DNA from 3 places in the Streptomyces sp. NPDC005811 genome. Region 1 is predicted to be linked to each of the others. Evidence: riboswitches for the same ligand, from Rfam matches in the RefSeq annotation. Region 1 holds a riboswitch; each other region holds the start of a gene.

Region 1 (7,476 bases):
CACATCCTGGACCGTCCGCGCAACGCCCCCACGCGCACCGCGCTGGGCGTCGCCTGGGTCACGATGTACATGATCACGCTGGTCGGCGGTGGCAACGACCTGTGGGCCACCCACTTCCACCTGTCGATCAACTCGATCACCTGGTTCGTCCGGATCTTCTTCTTCGTCGGACCGGTCATCGCGTACCTCCTCACCAAGCGCATCTGCCTCGGCCTCCAGCGCCGGGACCGGGACAAGGTGCTGCACGGTCGCGAGACCGGCACCATCAAGCGCCTGCCGCACGGTGAGTTCATCGAGGTCCACGAGCCGCTCAGCCAGGAGCAGCTCCACACCATCACGGCGCACGAGCAGTACCAGCCGGCCGCGGTCGGCCCGGCGGTCGACGAGAACGGTGTCGAGCGCAAGATCAAGCGGTCCGAGAAGCTGCGCGCCAAGATCAGCGGCGCGTACTTCGGCGAGGACCAGCAGATCCCGAAGCCGACCGTCGAGGAGTACAAGGAGATCACGAGCGGCCACGGCCACCACTGATCGTCCGGCGTCGCCACGCCGTGATCGAAGGGCCCCGTCCGGTGTTCGGACGGGGCCCTTCGCCGTGTCCTGAGCTGGATAAGGTGGCTCCACGTGGTTCTACGACACCCAGGAGCGGCTATGAGCGCTGTGACCCCCGCTGGAGGCGACACCGCGGCGGGCCGTTCCTGGCCCGACGTGCTGAACGCCCTGCTGTACGGCCGTGACCAGAGCGCCGACGCCACCGCGTGGGCGATGGACCGGATCATGCGCGGGGAGGCGACGGACGCGCAGATCGCCGGGTTCGTGGTGGCGCTGCGGGCCAAGGGCGAGACCGTCGAGGAGATCAACGGGCTCGTGCGGACGATGTACGCGCACGCCAACACGATCGAGGTGCCGGGCCGGACCGTCGACATCGTCGGGACGGGCGGCGACGGCGCCAAGACCGTCAACATCTCCACCATGTCGGCGATCGTCGTGGCCGGCAGCGGCGCCACCGTCGTCAAGCACGGCAACCGGGCCGCGTCCTCCGCCTCCGGTGCCTCGGACGTGCTGGAGAAGCTGGGCGTCAATCTGGAGCTGACCCCGGCGCGGGTGGCCGAGGTGGCCCGGGAGGCCGGGATCACCTTCTGCTTCGCGGTCAAGTTCCATCCGGCGCTGCGTCACGCGGGCGCCGCGCGCGGCCAGTTGGGCATCCGCACGGTCTTCAACATCCTCGGCCCGCTGACCAATCCGGCCCGGGTGCGGGCCCAGGCGGTCGGGGTCGCGGACCCGCGCATGGCGCCGGTCGTCGCGGGCGTCTTCGCCGAGCGCGGCCACTCCTCCCTGGTGTTCCGGGGCGACGACGGCCTCGACGAGCTGACCACCACGGCCACCTCCCGGGTGTGGGTGGTGCGCGAGGGCAAGGTCACCGAGGAGGTCTTCGACCCGCGGGACGTCGGCATCGAGCTGGTCCCGGTGGAGGCCCTGCGGGGCGGCGACCCGTCGTACAACGCGGAGGTCGCCCGCCGCCTGCTGGACGGCGAGCAGGGCCCCGTGCGGGACGCCGTGCTGCTGAACTCGGCGGCCGCCCTGGTCGCCCTGGAGCCGGGCACGGGCACCCTGGCGGAGCAGATCCGGGCCGGCATGGACCGCGCGGCCGAGTCCATCGACTCGGGCGCCGCCAAGCAGGCCCTGGACCGCTGGGTCGCGGCGACCAACTCCTGACGACGGCGAAGGAGCGCGGTCCCGTCATTCGGACACGGGTTGCGGGACCGCGATCACTTCCCGTACGTTCCTGTACAGGTCATGAGTGACAGTCATGAGGCCCCGGCCGACTGTCCGGCAACCCTCCGTCCGTGGCGGGGTGCCCCGGGTGAAGACCAGGCCGTGGGCAGCGAGGTCCACGGCAAGCGCGGACCCCTCGCGAAACACCAGGGGTCCTGGTCGTCGAGGGAGCCTTCTGTGAGCAAGCGAATGCGATAGGGCGCCGAGCCCCGCCTCCGCACACCCCTTTTCACTTTTCTCCGTGCTCGAGCCGTACCCGCTCGCACGGTGATTCCGCTTGCCCTTCACAGGAGTTCGCCATGTCTGTCTCCAGCGCTGCCACCACCCGCCCCGTTTGCGACCTTTCGGCGGAGCTGCCCGTTCTGGGCCGCGATGTCACCGTCCCGCTCGTCACCGGCGGCGAGGTCACCTACGCGGCGCTCGACTACGCCGCCAGCGCCCCCGCCCTCCAGCGCGTCTGGGACGACGTGGCGGCCTACGCCCCGTACTACGGCAGCGTCCACCGCGGCGCCGGCTACCTCTCCCAGCTCTCCACGGACCTGTTCGAGAACGCCCGCCGCACGGTCACCGCGTTCCTGGACTGCCGCGAGGACGACCAGCTCGTCTTCACCCGCTCCACCACCGACTCCCTGAACCTGCTGGCCGCCGCGCTCCCGGCCGGCTGCCAGGTCTTCGTCTTCGAGACCGAGCACCACGCGAGCCTGCTGCCCTGGAAGGACGCCCGGGTCACCTACCTGGACGCCCCGCGCACCCCGCGGCAGGCCGTCGAGACCCTGGAGCGCGCCCTCGCCGACCGCGACCCCCACGGTCCGGCCCTGGTCTGTGTCACCGGCGCGTCCAACGTCACCGGCGAGCTGTGGCCCGTACGGGAGCTCGCGGCGGCCGCGCACGCGCACGGCGCCCGGATCGTCCTGGACGCGGCGCAGCTGGCCCCGCACCACCCCGTGTCGGTCCGTGACCTGGACGTCGACTGGGTCGCCTTCTCCGGCCACAAGCTGTACGCCCCCTTCGGCTCCGGCGTTCTCGCCGGACGCGCCGACTGGCTCCGGGCCGCCGACCCCTACCTCGCGGGCGGCGGCGCCAGCCGCAAGGTCACCCGGCGCGAGGACGGGGGAGTGGACGTGGAATGGCACGAGACGGCCGCCCGCCACGAGGCCGGCTCCCCGAACGTCATCGGCGCCTACTCCATCGCCTCGGCCTGTAAGGCCCTCACGGAGGCCGGCTTCGACAACCTCGTCGCCCGTGAGCAGCACCTGATCGGCCGGGTCCGCGCGGGCCTCGCCGAGGTTCCGCAGGTCAGGATCCTGTCCCTGTTCGGCGACGACGCCCCGCGGGTCGGTGTGATCTCCTTCGTCGTCGAGGGCTGGAACAGCTCCCACTTCGCCGCGGCCCTCTCCGCCGAGTACGGCATCGGCGTCCGCGACGGCCTCTTCTGCGCCCACCCCCTGGTCCGCACCCTGCTGGGCAGCGACCCCCAGACCCAGGGCGAGTGCGGTGCCCCCGAGGCGGCCCCGGGCGAGAAGTCCCTGAACGCCATCCGGGTGAGCTTCGGCGCGGGGACCCCGGACGAGCACGTGGACCGTTTCGTGACGGCGGTCCGCGAGCTGGTGACCGAGGGCCCGCAGTGGACGTACCGCACGGAGGACGGCCGCTGCGTCCCGGCGGTGTGAGGCGCCGTCGCGCCGGAGGCGGGGTTCAGCCGGTCAGGAGTCCAGGCCGATCGCGAACGCCGCCTCCAGGTCGTGCTGGGAGTACGTACGGAACGCCACGTGCGTGTCCGTGGCCTCGACGCCGGGGATCTTGCTGATGCTGCCCGGGATGACCTCCGCGAGGTCCTCGTGCTGCTGCACCCGGACCATGGCGATCAGGTCGTACGTCCCGGTCACGGAGAACACCTCGCTCACGGAGTCCAGCGCCGCGATCCGCTCGGCGATCTCGGGGATCCGGTCCACGCTGGTCTTGATGAGGACGATCGCGGTGATCACGGCTGGTTCTCTCCCTCGGGGGCCGGAGCTGGGGCGGGCCTCACTCTAGTCGTACGGCCGAAACGCGCCCACGCGTAGCCGAACCCCAGGCCGAAGCCCACCAGGTGCGCCAGATAGGCCACCCCGGGCCCCTGGGCCGCCCGTCCCACCGCGATCCACTGGAGCGCCGCCCAGAACGGCAGCACCACCCACGCCGGGAACCGCAGCGGCAGGAAGAACAGGAACGGCAGCAGGCTGGTCACCCGGGCCCGCGGGAACAGGTACAGGAACGCGCCGAGGACCGCCGAGATCGCCCCGGAGGCCCCCACCAGCGACTGCGGCGACCCGGAGTGCGCGGCCGCGTACCCGAGCAGGGCGAGGTAGCCGCAGCACACGTAGAAGAAGGTGAACTCGACGCGGCCCATCCGTTCCTCGGTCATCGCCCCGAAGACGTAGAGGAAGAGCATGTTGCCCAGCAGGTGCACCCAGCTGCCGTGGACGAAGAGGGCCGTGGCGGGGGTCAGGACGGCGCGCGCGGAGCCCGTGAAGAGTTCCACCGGGACCACGCCCCAGCGGCGGAAATAGGCCCGCTGGGCGGCCATCAGCCCGTCCCCGGTGCCGTACGCCGGATCGAGCCCCGAGGCCGGGCCGATCACGAAGACCAGACAGCACACGGCGATCAGCCCGTACGTCACCGGCGCCGAGGGGCCGCGCAGAGCCTTGCGGACGGTCCCGCTCCAGTTGCCGATCATGACCACAGAGCATGACGCACCCCGGCAGATCGGTCGATATCGCCTCGCCGCTCGGCAGGGCGGTGGGACGGAGGGGCGGCGAGTACCCGCCAGGCCGTAGGGTTACGAGCCATGCACAGCGGGGAGCCTCCGGCGCGACCCTGATGGAAGACCGACACTAGAAGGACAGTCACGATGACGGTTCCCCTGCCGACCGCGACCACGCGGTGGCGCTGCACCCTCTGCGGCAACCTGACCAGGTTCGACGTGACGCGCTCGTCGAAGGTCGTGGAGTACGTGCACCTCGACCTCGCCGGAGAGCCGAAGGTCGAGGAGCGCGAGGTGGTCAGTGAGACCATCGAGTCGGTGCGGTGCCGCTGGTGCAACGCCGTGGATCAGGTGGAACTCGTGGATCGGCCGGGCGCCGGCTCCTGAGCGGAGCTGGCCCCGTACAGGTATTGGGGTGTGACGGATGGCGGAGAGCGCAGGCGGGGGGCCGGGCGACGGCGCCGCTGAGATGCTCGACCGTCCGCTGCCCGACGGCGTGCGCCGCCGGGTCGTGCAGATCGTCTCCGACGGCTTCGGCGGCCTGACCGTCGCCGAACTGCCCGCCCAGTTGCGGCAGTACGCCCGGTTCGCCCCGAATCGCCGGGCGAAGTTCGCGGGCAACGCGATGGCGGCCGCGCTGGAGACGGATCCGCTGTTCCGGCAGCGCATCGGCGAGAAGTTCAGAGACGCCCAGCCGGAGCTGTCCGGCGCCCTGGACTCCGGCTCGCCGACCCCGGCCGCGGACCCGCTCGATGTGGCGGCCGCGGCCTATGTGCTGCGGCCCCCCGGCTGGGTGAAGCTGGTGACGGCGGCCGGCGAGGAGGCCCAGCGGGCGGACGCCGAGCGGGCCGACGAGGAGAGCCGGGCCGAACTGGAGCGGCTGCGCGAGGAACTGGCGCAGGCCCGCGAGCAGACCCGCGCGGACACCGAACGGCTGCGCACCGAGCTGGACGCCGCCCGCAAGGACGCGGAGTCGGTCCACCGCAAGCTGCGTTCGGCCCTCAGTGACGTCAAGCGCGGCGAGGCGGCCCTGCGCAAGGTGCAGGGCGAGATCGAGGCCGTACGCGCCGAGGGGCAGGCCCAGGTGTCCGCCGCCGAGAGCGAGACCCGGCGGCTCAAGGCGCGCCTCGGGGAGGCCGAGGCGGCCCTGGAGGCCACCCGGCGGGCGGCCCGCGAGGGGCGCAGCGTCGAGGACATGCGGGTACGGCTGCTGCTGGACACCGTGCTCGACGCCGCCCAAGGGCTGCGCAGGGAACTGGCGTTGCCCCCGGTGTCGGTCCGCCCGGCGGAGACGGTCGATGCGGTCGAACCGGGACGAATGACCCCGAAGGACATCGCCGCACGCGCCCTGTCGGAGCACGATCCGGCCATCCTGGACCAGTTGCTGGCCCTGCCGCAGGCGCATCTGGTCGTCGACGGCTACAACGTGACCAAGACCGGCTATCCGCAGATGCCGCTGGAGAAGCAGCGGCTGCGGCTGCTCGGCCAGCTCTCGGCGCTCGCCGCCCAGACCGGCGCCGAGGTCACCTGTGTCTTCGACGGGGCCGAACTGGCCGCTCCGGTGCTGCTGGCGCCTCCGCGCGGGGTGCGGGTGCTGTTCTCCAAGGCGGGGGTCACCGCCGACGAACTCATCCGCCAGCTCGTGCGGGCCGAGCCCCCGGGGAGACCGGTCATCGTCGCCTCGACCGACCGCGAGGTCGCCGACGGGGTCGCGAAGGCGGGTGCCCGACCCGTGGCTTCCGCGATGCTTCTCAAGCGACTGTCCTGAAGGTCGAAGTTGCAGGTTTAATGCCCGAATTGGCGGGATCGTCACGCAACGTAGGGTCAAGCGCGCATCACAGCACGTGAGTTACAGGAAAAAACTGCGTTGCGTGACGTGATTTTTGTGGCTGGGGATTTGAACTGATCACAGCGAGGTCACTAAGGTCTGGTGCTCGAACCTCCACACGGGTGATCACTCAAAAGAAGGAGCCCGTCTCCGTGGCGTCCCATCGTCGACCGAAGCAGCCGTCCCGCGCACGCGTGACCGTGCTGACCACCGCAGCCGCCGCTGCCGTCGTGCTGAGCTCCCAGGCCGCCAACGCGGCCCCCAGCGAGAAGCTCAGCAAGGACGAGGTGAAGACCAAGGTCGACAAGCTCTACGAGGAGACGGAGCAGGCCACCGAGAAGCTCAACGGGGCCGAGGAGAAGCAGGAGAAGCTCCAGAAGGAGATCTCCACCATCCAGGACAACGTCGCCCGCGGCCAGGAGGAGCTCAACGAGCTGCGCGACTCCATAGGCCTGGCGGCCGCCGCCCAGTACCGCACGGGCAGCATCGACTCCTCCCTCCAGCTCTTCCTGTCCTCGAACCCGGACGACTACCTGGACAAGGCGTCCACCGCCGACCAGCTCAGCGCCCAGCAGGTCGAGGCGCTGAAGAAGATCCAGGAGAAGCAGCGCGAGCTCGCGCAGGAGCGCTCCGAGGCCGCCGACAAGCTCAAGGACCTCTCGGCCACCCGCGCCGAGCTGGCCAAGCAGAAGAAGGCGGTGCAGAGCAAGCTGGCCCAGGCGCAGAAGCTGCTCAACACCCTCACCGCCAAGGAGAAGGCCGCGCTGGCCGCCGAGGACGACCGCGCCAGCCGCTCCTCCGCCGACCGCGTCGACCTCGGCGACACCGGCAGCGCCTCCGGCCGCGCCGCCGCCGCCTTCTCGGCCGCCCAGTCCAAGATCGGCTCGCCGTACGTCTACGGTGCCTCGGGACCCTCCTCGTTCGACTGCTCGGGTCTGACCTCCTGGGCCTACGCCCAGGCCGGTGTCTCCATCCCGCGCACCTCCGAGGCGCAGTCCAGCTACGGCACGAAGATCTACTCCGCCAGCGACCTCCAGGTCGGCGACCTGGTGTTCTTCTTCAACGACCTGCACCACGTGGGCCTGTACGCGGGCAACGGCCAGATCCTGCACGCGCCGCGCACCGGCACGGT
Region 2 (7,476 bases), on a different contig from region 1:
ATGACTGCAAAGAAGCTGTCACACCCGGGCCGGAATGCGGGTTCGACCGGTGTCCGTTCTGACTGGCATGACGGTGGGAGTGACGTTCGACGCAACCGACGCGCCCAACCAGGTCGACGCGACCGTGCGACTCGCCCGGGCGGCCGCGGCCGCGGCCGCCGGTCTGCGGTCGGCCTGGTTCGGGCAGGCCTTCGGCGCCGACTCGCCCCTGCTCGCGGCGATCGTGGGCCGCGAGGTGCCCGGACTGCAGGTGGGGACCTCGGCGATCCCCGTCTTCGGCCGGCATCCGCTGCTCGTCTCCAGCCAGGCCCAGACCGCCCAGGCCGCCACGCACGGCCGCTACCACCTCGGTCTGGCGCTGGGCACGAAACTGCTGACGGAGACCGGGTTCGGCCTGCCCTTCGAACGGCCCGTCGCCCGGCTGCGTGAATTCCTCACCGCGCTACGGCAGTTGACCGAGACCGGCACGGCCGACTTCCGAGGTGAACGGGATCCTGCCCCATCTCGCCGGACCGCGGACCACATCGTTCCCGCCCTGACCGCCGCGGCCGAGGCCGCGGGCCACCGAGAACCTCGCCTTCTACGAAGGGATCCCGTCCTACGCGCGGGTCATCGAGCTCTCCGGCGGCCGACGGGCCGCCGACCTGGCCGTGATCGGCGACGAGAGGGCGATCGAGGCCGAGGTGCGGCGCTACCGCGACGCCGGGGCCACCGAGGTCGTGTTCTCGGGCACCGACCTCGCGGGAGATGCGGACCGCCGGCGCACCTGGGAACTCCTGGGCGCACTGGCCGGCTGAGGCTCCCGTCCGGCCGGACGAACCCCTGTACCCACCCCTGCGCGAGGCTGAGCCTCGCCCACCGAAGGAGGACACATGACGACGGAAGCGACCGCGGCGGACCTGCACGCCTTCACCGAGCGCTGGCTGGACTGGTACCGCGCCCAGGAGGCCCGGCTCGCCGACCCGCACGGATTCCTGGCGATCACGGGCCTGCACTGGCTGGACGACCGGCCGCAGCGTTTCCCCGACGCTCCCGGCGCCTGGCACACCGGCCCCGACGGGGTCGTCGTACACCTCGACGAAGGGGAGGAACTGCTGGTCGCCGGGGAGCCCGTGCGCGGCGAACACCGCTTCGGCGTCCTGCCCGAGCGCGGCGGCGTCGACGCGGTCTGGGGAGACGCCGTGATCGAGGTCGCCAAGCGGGGCGGCCACGACATCGTGCGCCCCAGGCACCCGGACGCACCGCTGCGCACGGCCTTCACCGGGACGCCCGCCTACGCGCCCGACCCGCGCTGGGCCGTGCCGGGCCGGTACGTCCCCTTCGACACGCCCCGGCCGACCACCGTGGGCGCCGCGGTCGAGGGACTGGAGCATGTGTACGACGCTCCGGGAAGGGTCGAGTTCGAGCTGGACGGGCACCGGCTGTCCCTGACCGCGTTCCCGGGACGGGGTGCGGGACAGCTGACGGTGCTGTTCACCGACGCGACCTCCGGTGTCACCACGTACGCCGCCAACCGCGTGCTGGCGGTCGAGGCGCCCGCCGCCGACGGCACGGTCGTCCTGGACTTCAATCGCGCGGCGAATCTTCCGTGCGCCTACACGGACCTCGCCACCTGCCCACTGCCGCCGGCCGAGAACCGGCTGCCGGTGGCGATCGAGGCCGGACAGAAACTCCCTCGCGAGCGCGGCGGTGCCTGAGCGGTTCCGCCATTGACGTACGACAAGTCCGCTCCGTACGATCACGAATGGCATCGAGTGTCAGCGTCAAGCCCTGGCTTGCTGACCGGCAACCCTCCCGCGCGGTGGGGTGCTCCAGGTGAAAGCCCGGCGGGATCACCGATGATCCCCGCAAGCGCGTGGCCCCTTCGGCGGGCCGGAGACGGGGAGGACGAGTATGCGGCACAGCGGTGAGCTCGCTGCCTCCTTCGCCGTCGCCACGGTGTTCTCCCGGCTCTCCCGTCGGCGCCACATCGATCTGAAGCGCTCGACCAGCTGCCTCTGTCAGGCCTGACGGGCCTGCCCGCCGCCTGATCGCCTTCCACACTCCCCCTTTTCCCGCTTCCCCCTTTTCTCGTTTTTCTCGCTGACCCCTGTCTGCCCAGCGCTCCCCGGGGGCCGCACGCCCCTGCGCGGGACCGTGCCCGGTACGGCACCCCCATGCCTGGTGACACGAGTAGGAGAACCCTCCGTGAACGCACTTCCCGACGTCAGATCCTCCCGCTGGGCGGCCCTGACCGCCCTGGTGACCAGCGGCGTCCTCCTGACCGCCTGCGGATCGGGCACCGACGGCTCCGGCTCCGGCGACGGCCCGGCGAAGTCCGGCGGCACCCTGACCTTCGCGGTGGGGTCGGACGCCGGCTGCGTGGATCCGCAGCAGGTCGGCAGCAACGACACCATCTACTCGGTACGCCAGCTCGTGGACTCCCTGACGGACCAGGACCCCAAGACCGGCAAGATCGTGCCGTGGCTGGCGAAGAGCTGGGACATCAGCTCCGACACCACCACGTTCACCTTCCATCTGAGGTCGGGCGTCACCTTCAGCGACGGGTCGAAGCTGACCGCGCAGGTCGTCAAGGACAACTTCGACGCCGTACCGAAGCTCGGCGCCCTCGGGACCCTGGCCCAGGGCTATCTGAGCGGTGTCAAGAGCACTGCCGTGGTCGACCCGCTCACCGTCAAGGTGACGTTCGCCCAGCCCAACGCCCAGTTCCTGCAAGCCACTTCCACACATTCGCTGGGCATCGAGTCGTCGGCGAGCGTGCGGAGGACCCCGCAGCAGAAGTGCAGCGACGGCGTGATCGGGTCCGGGCCCTTCGTGCTGAAGCAGTATGTGCAGAACCAGTCGATCACCCTGGCCAGGCGCACCGGGTACGCCTGGGGTTCCTCGCGGTGGAGCAAGAAGGGCGAGGCCTATCTCGACAAGCTGGTGTTCAAGGTCGTTCCGGAGGCGGGCGTACGGGCCGGCAGTCTCCAGTCCGGCCAGGTGGACGCGATCGGCAGCGTCGGCAAGGCCAACGAGGCCGCGCTGAAGGGCGGTCAGGTCACGCTCCAGCGGCGGGCCAACCCCGGTGTGGTGTTCGGTCTCGGGCTGAACAACTCCAAGCCCGCCCTGAAGGACGCGCGGGTGCGCCGGGCGATCCTGCTCGCCGTCGACCGGCAGCAGATCGCCGACACCGTGTTCCCGACCGGCACCCGGGCGGCGACCAGCGTCCTCGCCCACACCACGCCCGACTACACCGACCTCTCCGCCGACCTGCCCCTGGACGCGGCCAAGGCCAAGTCCCTGCTGGACGCGGCCGGTTGGAAGACGGGCAGTGACGGCATCCGCACCAAGGGCGGGAAGAAGCTCAGTCTGACCGTCACCTGGATCCCCAACGCGGCCACCAACCAGCCCGCGTTGGAGCTGATCCAGCAGCAGCTCAAGGCGGTCGGCGTCCAGATCACCCTCAGGCAGCTCCAGATCACCCAGCTCGCGCCGACCCTCCAGTCGGGCGACTACGACGCGTCCTGGGGGAACATCACCCGCGCCGACCCGGACATCCTGCGCAGCAACTTCTCCACGAAGCTCGCCAACTTCTACCGCGTCCCGGCCGGCGCCCTGGACACCGCACTGACCGCGCAGGCGGCCACCGCGGACACCGCCAAGCGTAAGCAACTGGTCGGCGAGGCACAGCAGTTGATCGTGCAGAACGCCTACTACATACCGGTGGTGGAGCTCCAGAGCCAGCTGGGCGTCGCGCAGAAGGTGCACGATCTGGACTTCGACGCCTCCAGCCGGATCCAGCTGCACGACACCTGGATCGGCTAGCCCGTGCGCCGCTATGTGATCAAACGGCTCGCCCAGGCGGCCGGGGTGCTGTGGGCGGCCTACACGGTGTCGTTCCTGGTCCTCGACTATCTGCCGGGCGACCCCGTGACGGCGATGGCCGGTGCCGGAATGGACGCGGGGCAGATCGACCCAAGGCAGATCGCCGCGCTGCGGCACGAGTACGGCTTCGACAAACCGGTGCTCGCGCAGTACGCCGACTACCTCGGCCGGGCGGTGCGCGGGGACTTCGGGGACTCGGTCGCCACCGGCCGGCCGGTCACCTCGACCCTGGCCGACGCGTTGCCGCAGACCCTTCAGCTGACCGGTGCGGCGCTGCTGCTCGCGGTGGTCCTCGGCGGCGGTCTGGCGGTGGCGGCGACCTTCACCTCCCGGCGGTGGCTGCGGCAGTTCCTGCTGTCGCTGCCCCCGCTGGGGGTGTCCGTCCCCACGTTCTGGGTGGGACTGCTGCTCGTCGAGGCGTTCTCCTTCCGGCTGCGCTGGTTCCCGGCGTTCGGCAACGACGGGTTCCAGGGGCTGGTGCTGCCGGCCCTGACCCTGGCGGTGCCGACCGGCGCGCAGATCGCCCAGGTGCTCGCCAAGAGTCTGCTCACCGCGCTGGACCAGGCGTATGTGGAGACCGCGCGGGCCAAGGGCGCCGGCCGGTGGCGGGTCCATCTGCGGCACGCGCTGCGCAACGCGTCCCTGCCGGCGCTGACGGTCGTCGGCCTGCTGGTGGGGCAGCTGATCGCCGGTTCGGTGGTCGTGGAGACGGTGTTCTCCCGGGACGGCCTCGGCCGGGTGACCGCGGCGGCGGTCACCGCGCAGGACATCCCGCTGGTCCAGGGGGTGGTGGTGTTCGGGGCGCTCATCTTCGTGACGACGAACCTGGTCATCGATCTGGTCTATCCGCTGCTGGACCCGCGGATCGTGGTGGCCTCGGACAGAAGGGCGAGCTTCGCATGAGCCAGAGCCTTGTCGACGTCGATGCCGAGGGCGGGAACGGAGGCGCCGGCGACCCGGCCGAGGCAGCCGCCAAGGCCGCCGGCGACGCGACCCGGCCGACGGACGGCACGGGGACCGGTCCCGGAGCGGGGCGCCGCGCCAACGTACGGCGGCTGCTGCGGTTCCTGCTGCGCCGCCCCGGTCTGCTGCTGTCGGTCGCCGTCCTCGTGCTGGTGGTGCTGGCCTCGTTCCGGCCGGGGCTGTTCACCTCGCAGGATCCGCTGCAGGGCGTGCCGACAGAGAACTTCCGCGGGCCGAGCGGCGCGCACTGGTTCGGCACGGACGAGCTGGGACGCGATGTGTTCTCGCGCGTGGTGCACGGCGCCCAGCTCTCCCTGAAGGCCACGCTGATCGCGGTGGCGGTGGCGTTCGTGGTCGGCGGCCTGCTCGGCGTGGTCGCCGGTTTCGTGGGCCGCTGGGTGGACGACGTGCTGATGCGCTGTGTGGACGTCCTGCTGTCCATCCCCGCGCTGTTCCTGTCATTGGCGCTCGTCACCGCGCTCGGCTACGGGACGGTGAAGGTGGCCGTCGCGGTCGGCATCGCCAGTGTCGCCTCCTTCGCCCGCGTGGCCCGCGCCGAGGTGCTGCGGGTGCGTCAGGCGCTGTTCGTCGAGGCCTCGCGTTCCTGCGGGGCCCGCTGGTACTCGGTGCTGGGCCGGCATGTGCTGCCCAACGCGGCGGGCCCGGTGGTCGTCCTCGCGACCCTCGACTTCGGCGCCGCCATCCTCGCCGTGTCGGCGCTGAGCTTCCTCGGCTACGGGGCGCCCCCGCCGGCCCCCGAGTGGGGCACGTTGATCTCCGACGGCCGCAACTACCTCGCCAACGCCTGGTGGCTGACCGCGCTGCCCGGGCTGGCGATCGCCGCGACCGTCCTGGCCACCAACCGCGTCGCCCGGGCGCTGGACGGCGAATGGTCCCGGCAGCGATGACCGACGAACCCGAAACCGGTGAACACGTGACCACACCCCTGCTGGAGATCCGCGGCCTGTCCGTGTCGTACCGCACCCGGAACGGCCCGGTCGCGGCCGTACGGGGCGTGGACCTCGACGTCCGGCCCGGCCAGGTGACGGCCGTGGTCGGCGAGTCCGGCTCCGGCAAGAGCACGACCGCGCACGCGATCACCCGGCTGCTGCCGGGCAACGGCGGCATCGACGCGGGCACGGTCCGCTTCGGCCGCCACGATCTGGCCTCCCTGTCGGAGCCGGAGCTGCGCGCGGTGCGCGGGAGACGGATCGGACTGGTCCCCCAGGACCCGACCGTGTCGCTCAACCCGGTCAAGCGGGTCGGCGACCAGGTCGCCGAGGTGCTGCGCATCCACGGACTGGCGACCCGCCGCTCGGCCCCCGCCGAGGCGATCGGCGTCCTGGACCGGGCCGGGCTGCCCGACGCGGCCGTCCGGGCCCGGCAGTACCCGCACGAGCTGTCCGGCGGAATGCGGCAGCGCGTCCTGATCGCCATCGCCATCGCCGCGCAGCCCGAACTGATCATCGCCGACGAACCGACCAGCGCGCTCGACGTGACCGTGCAGCGGGTCATCCTCGATCACCTCCAGCGGCTCACCGAGGAGTCGGGCACCGCGATCCTGCTGGTGACCCATGACCTCGGGGTGGCCGCCGACCGGGCGAAGGACCTCGTGGTCATGTCGCAGGGCCGGGTCGTCGAGGCGGGCCCCACCCGCGACATCCTCGCCGACCCCCGGCACGCGTACACCCGGAAGCTGCTGGCCGCCGCCCCCAGCATGACCACCGTCCGCCCCCGCACGACCGCTCCCGCTCCCGCTCCGAGGACGGACCCGGCCCCCCTGGTCGACGTACGCCACCTGGTCAAGGAGTTCCGGCTGCCCCGCACCGCGGAGGGACCCCGGACCCTGCGCGCGGTCGACGACGTCAGTCTCACCCTCCACCGCGGCCGGACCCTCGCCCTGGTCGGCGAGTCGGGCTCGGGCAAGTCCACCACCGCCCGGCTGGTGCTCCGGCTCACCGACGCGACCTCCGGACAGATCCTGTTCGACGGCACCGACATCACCACCGCCCGGGGCGCCCGCGCCCGGGAGCTCCGCCGCCGCGCCCAGCTCGTCTACCAGAATCCCTACGCGTCCCTCGACCCCCGCTTCTCCGTCGGCGAGGTGATCACCGAGCCGCTGCGCGCCTTCGGGGTCGGCGACCGGGCCTCCCGGCTCGCCCGTGCCCGTGAACTCCTCGACCGGGTGGCGCTCCCCGGGGCCACGCTGGAGCGCCGGCCCGCCGAGCTGTCCGGCGGCCAGCGGCAGCGTGTGGCGATCGCCCGCGCCCTCGCCCTCTCCCCCGACCTGGTGGTCTGCGACGAGCCGGTCTCCGCCCTCGACGTGTCGGTGCAGGCCCAGGTCCTGGACCTGCTGACCGAGTTGCAGGCGGACACGGGGGTGGCGTACCTGTTCGTCTCCCACGACCTGGCCGTCGTACGCCATATCGCGCACCAGGTGGCCGTCATGTGGGCCGGCCGCGTCGTCGAGACGGGCCCGCCGGAGGAGCTCTTCACCCGCCCCCGCCACGCGTACACCCGCGCGCTGCTCGCGGCGATCCCGGGCGGTCGCGTCCCCTCGCCCGCCGCCGAGATCACGACAAGCTGAGGACCAGCGTCATATGAGCACTCCCCGCATCACCTCACTGGCGCTGCTCACCCCGGGCA
Region 3 (7,476 bases), on a different contig from region 1:
TACGGTGACAGCGCCTCCAACAGCTCGAAGAAATACTGGAGCGCGCTGGTCGAGGCGTACGAGAAGAAGCACCCCGACGTCACCGTCGAGGTCACCGTCTCCTCCTGGAACGACGTCGACGCCAAGGTCAAGGCCATGGTCGACGCCGGGAACCCGCCCGACATGGCGCAGATCGGCTCCTACGCCGACTACGCGGCCGCCGACCAGCTCTACAAGGCGGACGACCTGCTCTCCGTCACCGTCCAGGCCGACTTCGTGCAGCAGCTCGCCGCCGCGGGCAAGGTGCGGGGCGTGCAGTACGGCATGCCGTTCGCCTCCTCCACCCGGCTGCTCTTCTACAACAAGACCCTCTTCGCCGAGGCCGGCATCACCCCGCCGACCACCTGGGCCGAACTCGCCGCGGACGCCGCCAAGCTCAAGGCCGACGGCGTGAAGTACCCCTACGCGCTGCCCCTCGGCCCCGAGGAGGCACAGGCCGAGACCCTCCAGTGGCTGCTCAGCGGCGGAGGCGGCTACGCCCAGACCGCCGGCGGCTACAGCATCGACTCCACCGAGAACGTCGAGACGTTCGACTGGCTGAAGGACAAGCTGGTCGGCAAGGGGCTCACCGGACCGGTCGCCCCGGGCTCGCTCAACCGCGCCGACGCGTTCACGGCGTTCGCCGACGGACAGGTCGGCATGCTCAACGGACACCCCTCCCTGATGAAAATGGCCCAGAAGACCGGCGTGAAGTTCGGCATGGTGCCGATGCCCGGCGTCGACGGCCCCTCCAAGGTCGCCATGGGCGTCGCCGACTGGATGACCGCCTTCAAGAAGAACGGGCACGCCGAGCAGACCGGACAGTTCCTCGACTTCGTCTACAGCGAGCGGAACGTGCTCGGCTTCTCCCGCGAGTACGACCTGCTGCCCGTCACCACCTCCGCCTCCCAGATCATGAGCACGGACCAGCAGGACGCCGAGCTGCGCCCCTTCCTGGAGGAACTCCCGCTCGCCGAGGTCTACCCCGTCGGGCGGACCTCCTGGGCGCAGGTCAGCGCCGCCGTCAAGAAGGGCATCGGCAAGGCCGTGACCCCCTCCGGCGACCCGGCCGCCGTCCTGTCCGGCCTCCAGACGGAGGCGATGACCGCGCAGAGCGCCGCCGGGGAGTGACCCGGCGGACGAGCCCGGTGTCGGTGGCCGGGGTTACGGTGCGGGTATGCAGGAGCAACTGGAGCCCAGGGAACGGGCCGTCCTCGCCCTGGAACGCCGCACCTTCCCCGGCCCCGGCGCCAAGGAACGCGCCGTCCGCGAGGAACTCGACCTCTCCCCGGTCCGCTACTACCAGCTCCTCAACGCCCTCCTGGACGACCCGAGGGCGCTGGCCCACGACCCGGTGACGGTGAACAGACTGAGAAGGGTCCGCGAGACCAGGCGGGGCGACCGCTAGGGTCGCCGTATGGGCACCCACGAGACGTACTCAACGGACCCCGTACCCACGACCCCGGCCGGCCGCGAGGCACTCGCCGCGATCCTCGCGCGCCCCGCCGCCACCCTCGTCGGCCTCGACTTCGACGGCACGCTCGCCCCGATCGTCGAGAACCCCGAGGACGCCCGCGCGCACCCCGACGCCCTCCCCGCCCTCGCGGCCCTCGCACCCCGGGTCGCCGCCGTCGCCGTCATCACCGGCCGCCCCGCCGAGGTGGCCGTCCGCAACGGCGGCTTCGCCGGCGCCAGGGGGCTGGACCACCTCACCGTCCTCGGCCACTACGGCGCCGAGCGCTGGGAGGCCCGCACCCAGGAGATCACCGCCCCCGCACCCCACCCGGGCGTCGCCGCCGTCCGCGCCGAACTGCCCGCCGTCCTGGCGGCCGCCGACGCGGGCCGGGGCGTGTGGGTGGAGGAGAAGGGCGGCCGCGCCGTCGCCGTGCACACCCGCCGCGCCACCGACCCCCTCGCCGCCTTCGAGGCCCTCCGCGAACCCCTCGCCGCCCTCGCCGCCCGCCACGGCCTGATCGTCGAACCCGGCCGGTACGTCCTGGAGCTGCGCCCGCCCGGCATGGACAAGGGCGTCGCCCTCCTCGACCACGTCCGCGCCACCGGCGCCCGGTCCGTCCTCTACGCCGGCGACGACCTCGGCGACCTCCCCGCCTTCGCCGCCGTCGAGAAACTCCGCCAGGACGGCGTCCCCGGCCTCCTCGTCTGCAGCGGCTCCACCGAGGTGACGGAACTCGCCACCCGCGCCGACCTGGTCGTCGACGGCCCCGCCGGCGTCGTACGGCTCCTGAAGGACCTCGCCCGTCAGCTGGGCTGAAGGTCCCGCAGGGCCGTCAGCTGGTCCAGGAACCACTGGGCCGGGGGCAGCGCGGTCGCGGCGGCGGCCAGCCGTTTGACGCGCTCGGCGCGCTCCTCCGGCCCCATGGTCAGGGCCTCGTGCAGGGCCCGGGCCGTCTCCAGGACGTCGTACGGGTTCACCACGAGCGCGTCCTCGCCCAGCTCCCAGTACGCCCCCGCCTCCCGCGACAGCACCAGCACGCACCCCTCGTCGGAGACCACCGGGACCTCCTTGGCGACCAGGTTCATCCCGTCCCGGATCGGGTTGACCAGGGCCACGTCCGCGAGGCGGTAGGCGGCGAGGGAGCGGGCGAAGTCGTCCTCCAGGTTCAGCAGCACCGGGGTCCAGCCCGGTGTGCCGTACCGCTCGTTGATCTCCGCCGACAGCCGCGCCACCTCAGCCGTGTAGTCGCGGTAGACGGCGAGATCCTGCCGGGAGGGATAGGCGAAGGCGAGGTGGACGACCCGCTCCCGCCACTCGGGGTGGTCGTCGAGCAGCTGCCGGTACGCCAGCAGACCGCGCACGATGTTCTTCGACAGCTCGGTGCGGTCGACCCGGACGATCGTCCGGCGCCGCCCGGCCCCCGACTCCGCGCCGCCGATCTCCGCGCGCAGGGCGGCGATCCGCTCCGCCACGTCCGGCCGGTGCGCGCGCTCGCGCAGGAAGTCGGCGTCGGCGCCCAGCCCGTGCACCCCGATCCGGGTGCCGCCCGTGCCGCCCGCGTACTCCGCGCAGCACGCGGTGAACGCGTCCGCCCAGCGTCGGGTGAGGAAACCCAGCCGGTCCGCGCCGAGCATGCCCCGCAGCAGCTGCTCGCGGATGTCCGACGGCAGCAGCCCGAAGTAGTCCACCGGCGCCCACGGCGTGTGCGAGAAGTGCCCGATCCGCAGGTCGGGGCGGAGCGCGCGGAGCATCCCGGGGACCAGACAGAGGTGGTAGTCCTGCACGAGGACCGCCGCGCCCGGCCCCGCCTCCTGCGCGAGCGCCTCCGCGAAGGCGCGGTTGTACGTCTCGTACGACGCCCACTGGCGCCGGAACTCCGAGTCGAAGGCCGGTTCCAGCGGGGTCTGGTACAGCAGGTGGTGGATGAACCAGAGCACCGAGTTCGCGATGCCGTTGTAGGCGTCCGCGTGCACGTCGGCGGGAACGGGCAGCATCCGCACGCCCTCCTCGCCGACCCCGCGCCGGACCGCCTCCCGGTCGCCGTCGGACAGCGCCGAGCACACCCACAGGGCGCCCGCCTCGGGGCCGATCGCCGACAGACCGGAGACCAGCCCGCCGCCCCCGCGTTTCGAGTGCAGCGAGCCGTCCTCGCCCACCGTGTAGGAGACCGGGCCGCGGTTGGACGCGACCAGCACCTGAGCACCCCGAGCAGCAGTGTCGTGCGTGGAAGCCATACGCCTCAACCTAGCCCGGTCGGGAAACGCTCAAACGTACGGTGGCGCTGCGTGGACGGGTCATATCCGGCCGTATACGACCCGTCCCCCGTACGGCGGAATCGGCTAGGCGACCTTGCGGGACTGGTACTCCGCGATCTCCGCCATCGGCGGCCGCTCCTCCGTGTCCACCGAGTACGTACGCGGCTCGAACCCGTCGGCGCCGCGCTCGAACTGGGTCAGGGCGGGGCGGACGAGATGGCCGCGGGCCAGCCGCAGCTGGGCGGTCCGGTAGATCGCCGCCGCCATCCGGCCGAGGGCCTGCCCGTCCTGGTGGCGGTGCCTGCGCACCCCGACGTCGACCTGCGCGAGCGCGTCGAGGCCCACCAGGTGCAGCGCGTCGATCAGCATCCCCAGCTCGACGCCGTACCCCACCGGGAACGGCAGCTGTTCGAGCAGTGAGCGACGGGCCGCGTACTCGCCGCCGAGCGGCTGCACGAAACCGGCCAGCTGCGGCCAGTGCATGTTCAGCAGCGGGCGCGCCATCAGCTCGGTGACCCGGCCGCCCTGCCCGGCGGCGCCGCCCAGGGGACGGTCGTACATCCCCTTGACGAGGTCCACCGCGGGGTCGGTGAGCAGCGGGCCGACGATGCCGGAGACGAAGTCCGAGGAGAACTCCCGGAGGTCGGCGTCGATGAAGCAGACGATGTCCCCGCCGGTGACCAGCAGGGAGCGCCACAGGACCTCGCCCTTGCCGGGCACGGCCGGGATGCGGGGCAGGATCGTGTCGCGGTGGACGACCCGCGCCCCCGCCGCCGCCGCGACCGCCGCCGTGCGGTCGGTCGACCCCGAGTCGACGACCACGAGCTCGTCGACCAGCGGGACCTGCTGCATGAGGTCGTGCCGGATGACCGCGACGATGTCACCGACGGTCTCCTCCTCGTTGAGTGCGGGCAGCACGACACTGACCCGCTGCCCCGAGGACCGCTTGGCGGCCATGATCCGGTGCAGTGGCCGATCGGTCATGGTCCAGGAGCGGGTGGTCAGCCAGCGCTCGACTTCTTCCAGCACGTAGGCGGCTCCTTCACCTGTGATCCATCTCGCGGTTCGGACGACTATCTCAACTGTCCAGGTTGTCGGTTACAGTCTTGGACAACGCGGGTGACCATCGCATGTCCTCGGTGGCCCGGCGTCCACAACTTCATACCGCTCATCCAGAGGGGCAGAGGGATACGGCCCGATGAAGCCCCGGCAACCCTCCAGCCGGTCTCGTTCACGCGAGGCTCCCGGCTTGGGAAGGTGCCAAATCCGTCTCACGGCGAGATGCGTCGTGAGGAAGATGAGGAGAAAGGGCCTCGCCTCACATGGCTGCGCAGACTGTTGAAACCGGATCCACCGATTCCGTCGCCTCCACCGTAGACCTCGGCCCCGCCGCCGCGTTGAGCTGCCGGGAATGCGGTCACCAGGTCCCGCTCGGCCCGGTCTTCGCCTGCGAGGAGTGTTTCGGCCCGCTCGAGATCGCGTACGACTTCTCCTCCTACGACCCGGAGGAGCTCAGGAAGCGCATCGAGGCGGGACCCGCGAACATCTGGCGCTACGCGCCGCTGCTGCCCGTCCCGGCGGACGTGGCCGACAAGCCCAACATCAACCCCGGCTGGACCAAGCTCGTCAAGGCCGACAACCTGGCGCGCGAGCTGGGCGTCGAGGCCGGCAAGCTGTTCGTCAAGGATGACTCCGGCAACCCGACCCACTCCTTCAAGGACCGGGTCGTCGCCCAGGCCGTCGAGGCGGCGCGGGCCTTCGGGTACACCACCCTGAGCTGCTCCTCCACCGGCAACCTCGCCGGTGCCGTCGGCGCCGCCGCCGCCCGGGCCGGCTTCCGCTCCTGCGTGTTCATCCCGCACGACCTGGAGCAGGGCAAGGTCGTCATGGCCGCGATCTACGGCGGCGAGCTCGTCGGCATCGAGGGCAACTACGACGACGTCAACCGCTTCTGCTCCGAACTCATCGGCGACCCGGCGGGCGAGGGCTGGGGCTTCGTCAACGTCAACCTGCGGCCGTACTACGCCGAGGGCTCCAAGACACTGGCGTACGAGATCGCCGAGCAGCTCGGCTGGCAGCTCCCGGACCAGCTGGTCGTGCCGATCGCCTCCGGCTCCCAGCTCACGAAGATCGACAAGGGTCTCCAGGAGCTGATCAAGCTGGGGCTCGTCGAGGACAAGCCGTACAAGATCTTCGGTGCGCAGGCCGAGGGGTGCTCGCCGGTGTCGGTGGCCTTCAAGGCCGGGCACGACGTGGTCCGCCCGCAGAAGCCGAACACCATCGCCAAGTCGCTGGCGATCGGCAACCCGGCGGACGGGCCGTACGTCCTCGACATCGCGCGTCGCACCGGCGGCGCGGTGGAGGACGTGACCGACGAGCAGGTCGTCGAGGCGATCGGGATCCTCGCCCGGACCGAGGGCATCTTCGCGGAGACCGCCGGCGGTGTGACGGTCGGCGTCACGAAGAAGCTGATCGAGAACGGGCTGCTGGACCCGGCGAAGACGACCGTCGTGCTGAACACCGGTGACGGTCTGAAGACGCTGGACGCGGTGGCCGGGACCGGACTCACCGCGACGATCCGCCCGTCGCTGGAGTCCTTCCACGAGGCCGGGCTCGCGTAATCCCTACTGGAGGTCATCGGCAATGAGCGTCACCGTCCGCATCCCCACCATCCTGCGCACCTACACCGGTGGTGCCGCCGAGGTCTCCGCCGAAGGGGCCAACCTCGGCGAGGTCATCTCGGACCTGGAGAAGAACCACACCGGGATCGCCGCCCGGGTCCTGGACGACCAGGGCAAGCTGCGGCGGTTCGTGAACGTGTACGTGAACGACGACGACGTCCGCTTCGAGCAGGGCCTGGAGACGGCGACCCCGGACGGGGCGGGCGTGTCGATCATCCCGGCCGTCGCCGGCGGCTGAGCCGGGTCCGACCGGTGGTTGACCCTCGGTCAGTACCCACCAGTAGTAACCGTCGGTAACAGTGATTACCGAGTGTTCATCGAATTGCCCCCTCCGTGAGAGAAGCGGAGGGGGCAATTCAGTGGGGTTGAGCGCGGTACAGTTGGGGAACCGGGTCGCGGAACCTGATCCGGAATCTTTGATTTCTGCCTTGAGTCCGACAAGAAGTAGCCAAAGTGCGTGCCTCTTGCGCGGCATTTGTGGCTTTTGCGGGGCCCGACTTGCCCTGAATTCAGGCGAATTCTCGCCATATTCCGGATCGCGTGCGTCCAGAATTCTCGTCCAAGTGACCTGTTGCAGAGGGCAGTTGGACAGATACATTCGGCCGCGGTCGACGCGTTCCGGCGCACGCCCCCAACCAACTGGGGGGTGAGGTCTGACCCGGATCCGCGAAGTGTGGATCTGTGCAAGGGCCAGTAATAGGGGAGTTAGGCATGGCTCAGGGCACCGTCAAATGGTTCAACGCGGAGAAGGGGTACGGCTTCATCGCGGTCGACGGTGGTGCGGATGTTTTCGTCCACTACAGCGCGATCCAGATGGACGGGTACCGCACCCTGGAAGAGGGTCAGCGGGTCGATTTCGAGATCTCGCAGGGTCAGAAGGGGCCGCAGGCGGACATGGTCCGGCTGGCGACCGGCTGAAGCACGCGCCGACTGAAGCGTCGTTCTTCTGTTTCATCTTCGAAGGGCTCGTACCTCCTGGGGTACGGGCCCTTCGGCATGCCCGGCGGACGGCCCGGCGGACCCCTCCATGGACCCCTCGATGGACGCCTCGATGGACCCCAGTCCT

Evidence for each region. Region 1 has a riboswitch for S-adenosylmethionine ahead of ABZ490_RS37135 (aminotransferase class V-fold PLP-dependent enzyme). Riboswitches for the same ligand answer to the same signal wherever they lie in the genome.
Region 2: linked by a shared signal. The riboswitch ahead of ABZ490_RS42055 (putative leader peptide) and the one ahead of ABZ490_RS37135 (aminotransferase class V-fold PLP-dependent enzyme) in region 1 are both predicted to bind S-adenosylmethionine.
Region 3: linked by a shared signal. The riboswitch ahead of thrC (threonine synthase) and the one ahead of ABZ490_RS37135 (aminotransferase class V-fold PLP-dependent enzyme) in region 1 are both predicted to bind S-adenosylmethionine.

The regions. Positions count from the first base shown of each region.
Region 1 is NZ_JBEXXK010000045.1:22,938-30,413, reverse strand. Features, by position in the region: gene ABZ490_RS37145 (cytochrome bc complex cytochrome b subunit) at 1-528, shown strand, start outside; gene trpD (anthranilate phosphoribosyltransferase) at 649-1,713, shown strand; SAM riboswitch class IV at 1,791-1,907, shown strand; gene ABZ490_RS37135 (aminotransferase class V-fold PLP-dependent enzyme) at 2,073-3,443, shown strand; gene ABZ490_RS37130 (Lrp/AsnC ligand binding domain-containing protein) at 3,477-3,758, opposite strand; gene ABZ490_RS37125 (rhomboid family intramembrane serine protease) at 3,755-4,489, opposite strand; gene ABZ490_RS37120 (hypothetical protein) at 4,664-4,903, shown strand; gene ABZ490_RS37115 (NYN domain-containing protein) at 4,941-6,284, shown strand; gene ABZ490_RS37110 (NlpC/P60 family protein) at 6,497-7,476, shown strand, end outside.
Region 2 is NZ_JBEXXK010000058.1:14,592-22,067, forward strand. Features, by position in the region: partial or broken gene ABZ490_RS42045 (LLM class flavin-dependent oxidoreductase) at 68-797, shown strand; gene ABZ490_RS42050 (DUF1684 domain-containing protein) at 873-1,697, shown strand; SAM riboswitch class IV at 1,747-1,860, shown strand; gene ABZ490_RS42055 (putative leader peptide) at 1,894-2,010, shown strand; gene ABZ490_RS42060 (ABC transporter substrate-binding protein) at 2,188-3,807, shown strand; gene ABZ490_RS42065 (ABC transporter permease) at 3,811-4,770, shown strand; gene ABZ490_RS42070 (ABC transporter permease) at 4,767-5,738, shown strand; gene ABZ490_RS42075 (ABC transporter ATP-binding protein) at 5,720-7,417, shown strand; gene ABZ490_RS42080 (LLM class flavin-dependent oxidoreductase) at 7,431-7,476, shown strand, end outside.
Region 3 is NZ_JBEXXK010000005.1:69,921-77,396, forward strand. Features, by position in the region: gene ABZ490_RS06900 (extracellular solute-binding protein) at 1-1,149, shown strand, start outside; gene ABZ490_RS06905 (DUF3263 domain-containing protein) at 1,196-1,426, shown strand; gene otsB (trehalose-phosphatase) at 1,436-2,290, shown strand; gene ABZ490_RS06915 (trehalose-6-phosphate synthase) at 2,278-3,708, opposite strand; gene ABZ490_RS06920 (glucosyl-3-phosphoglycerate synthase) at 3,814-4,758, opposite strand; SAM riboswitch class I at 4,895-5,033, shown strand; gene thrC (threonine synthase) at 5,052-6,350, shown strand; gene ABZ490_RS06930 (MoaD/ThiS family protein) at 6,373-6,648, shown strand; gene ABZ490_RS06935 (cold-shock protein) at 7,122-7,328, shown strand.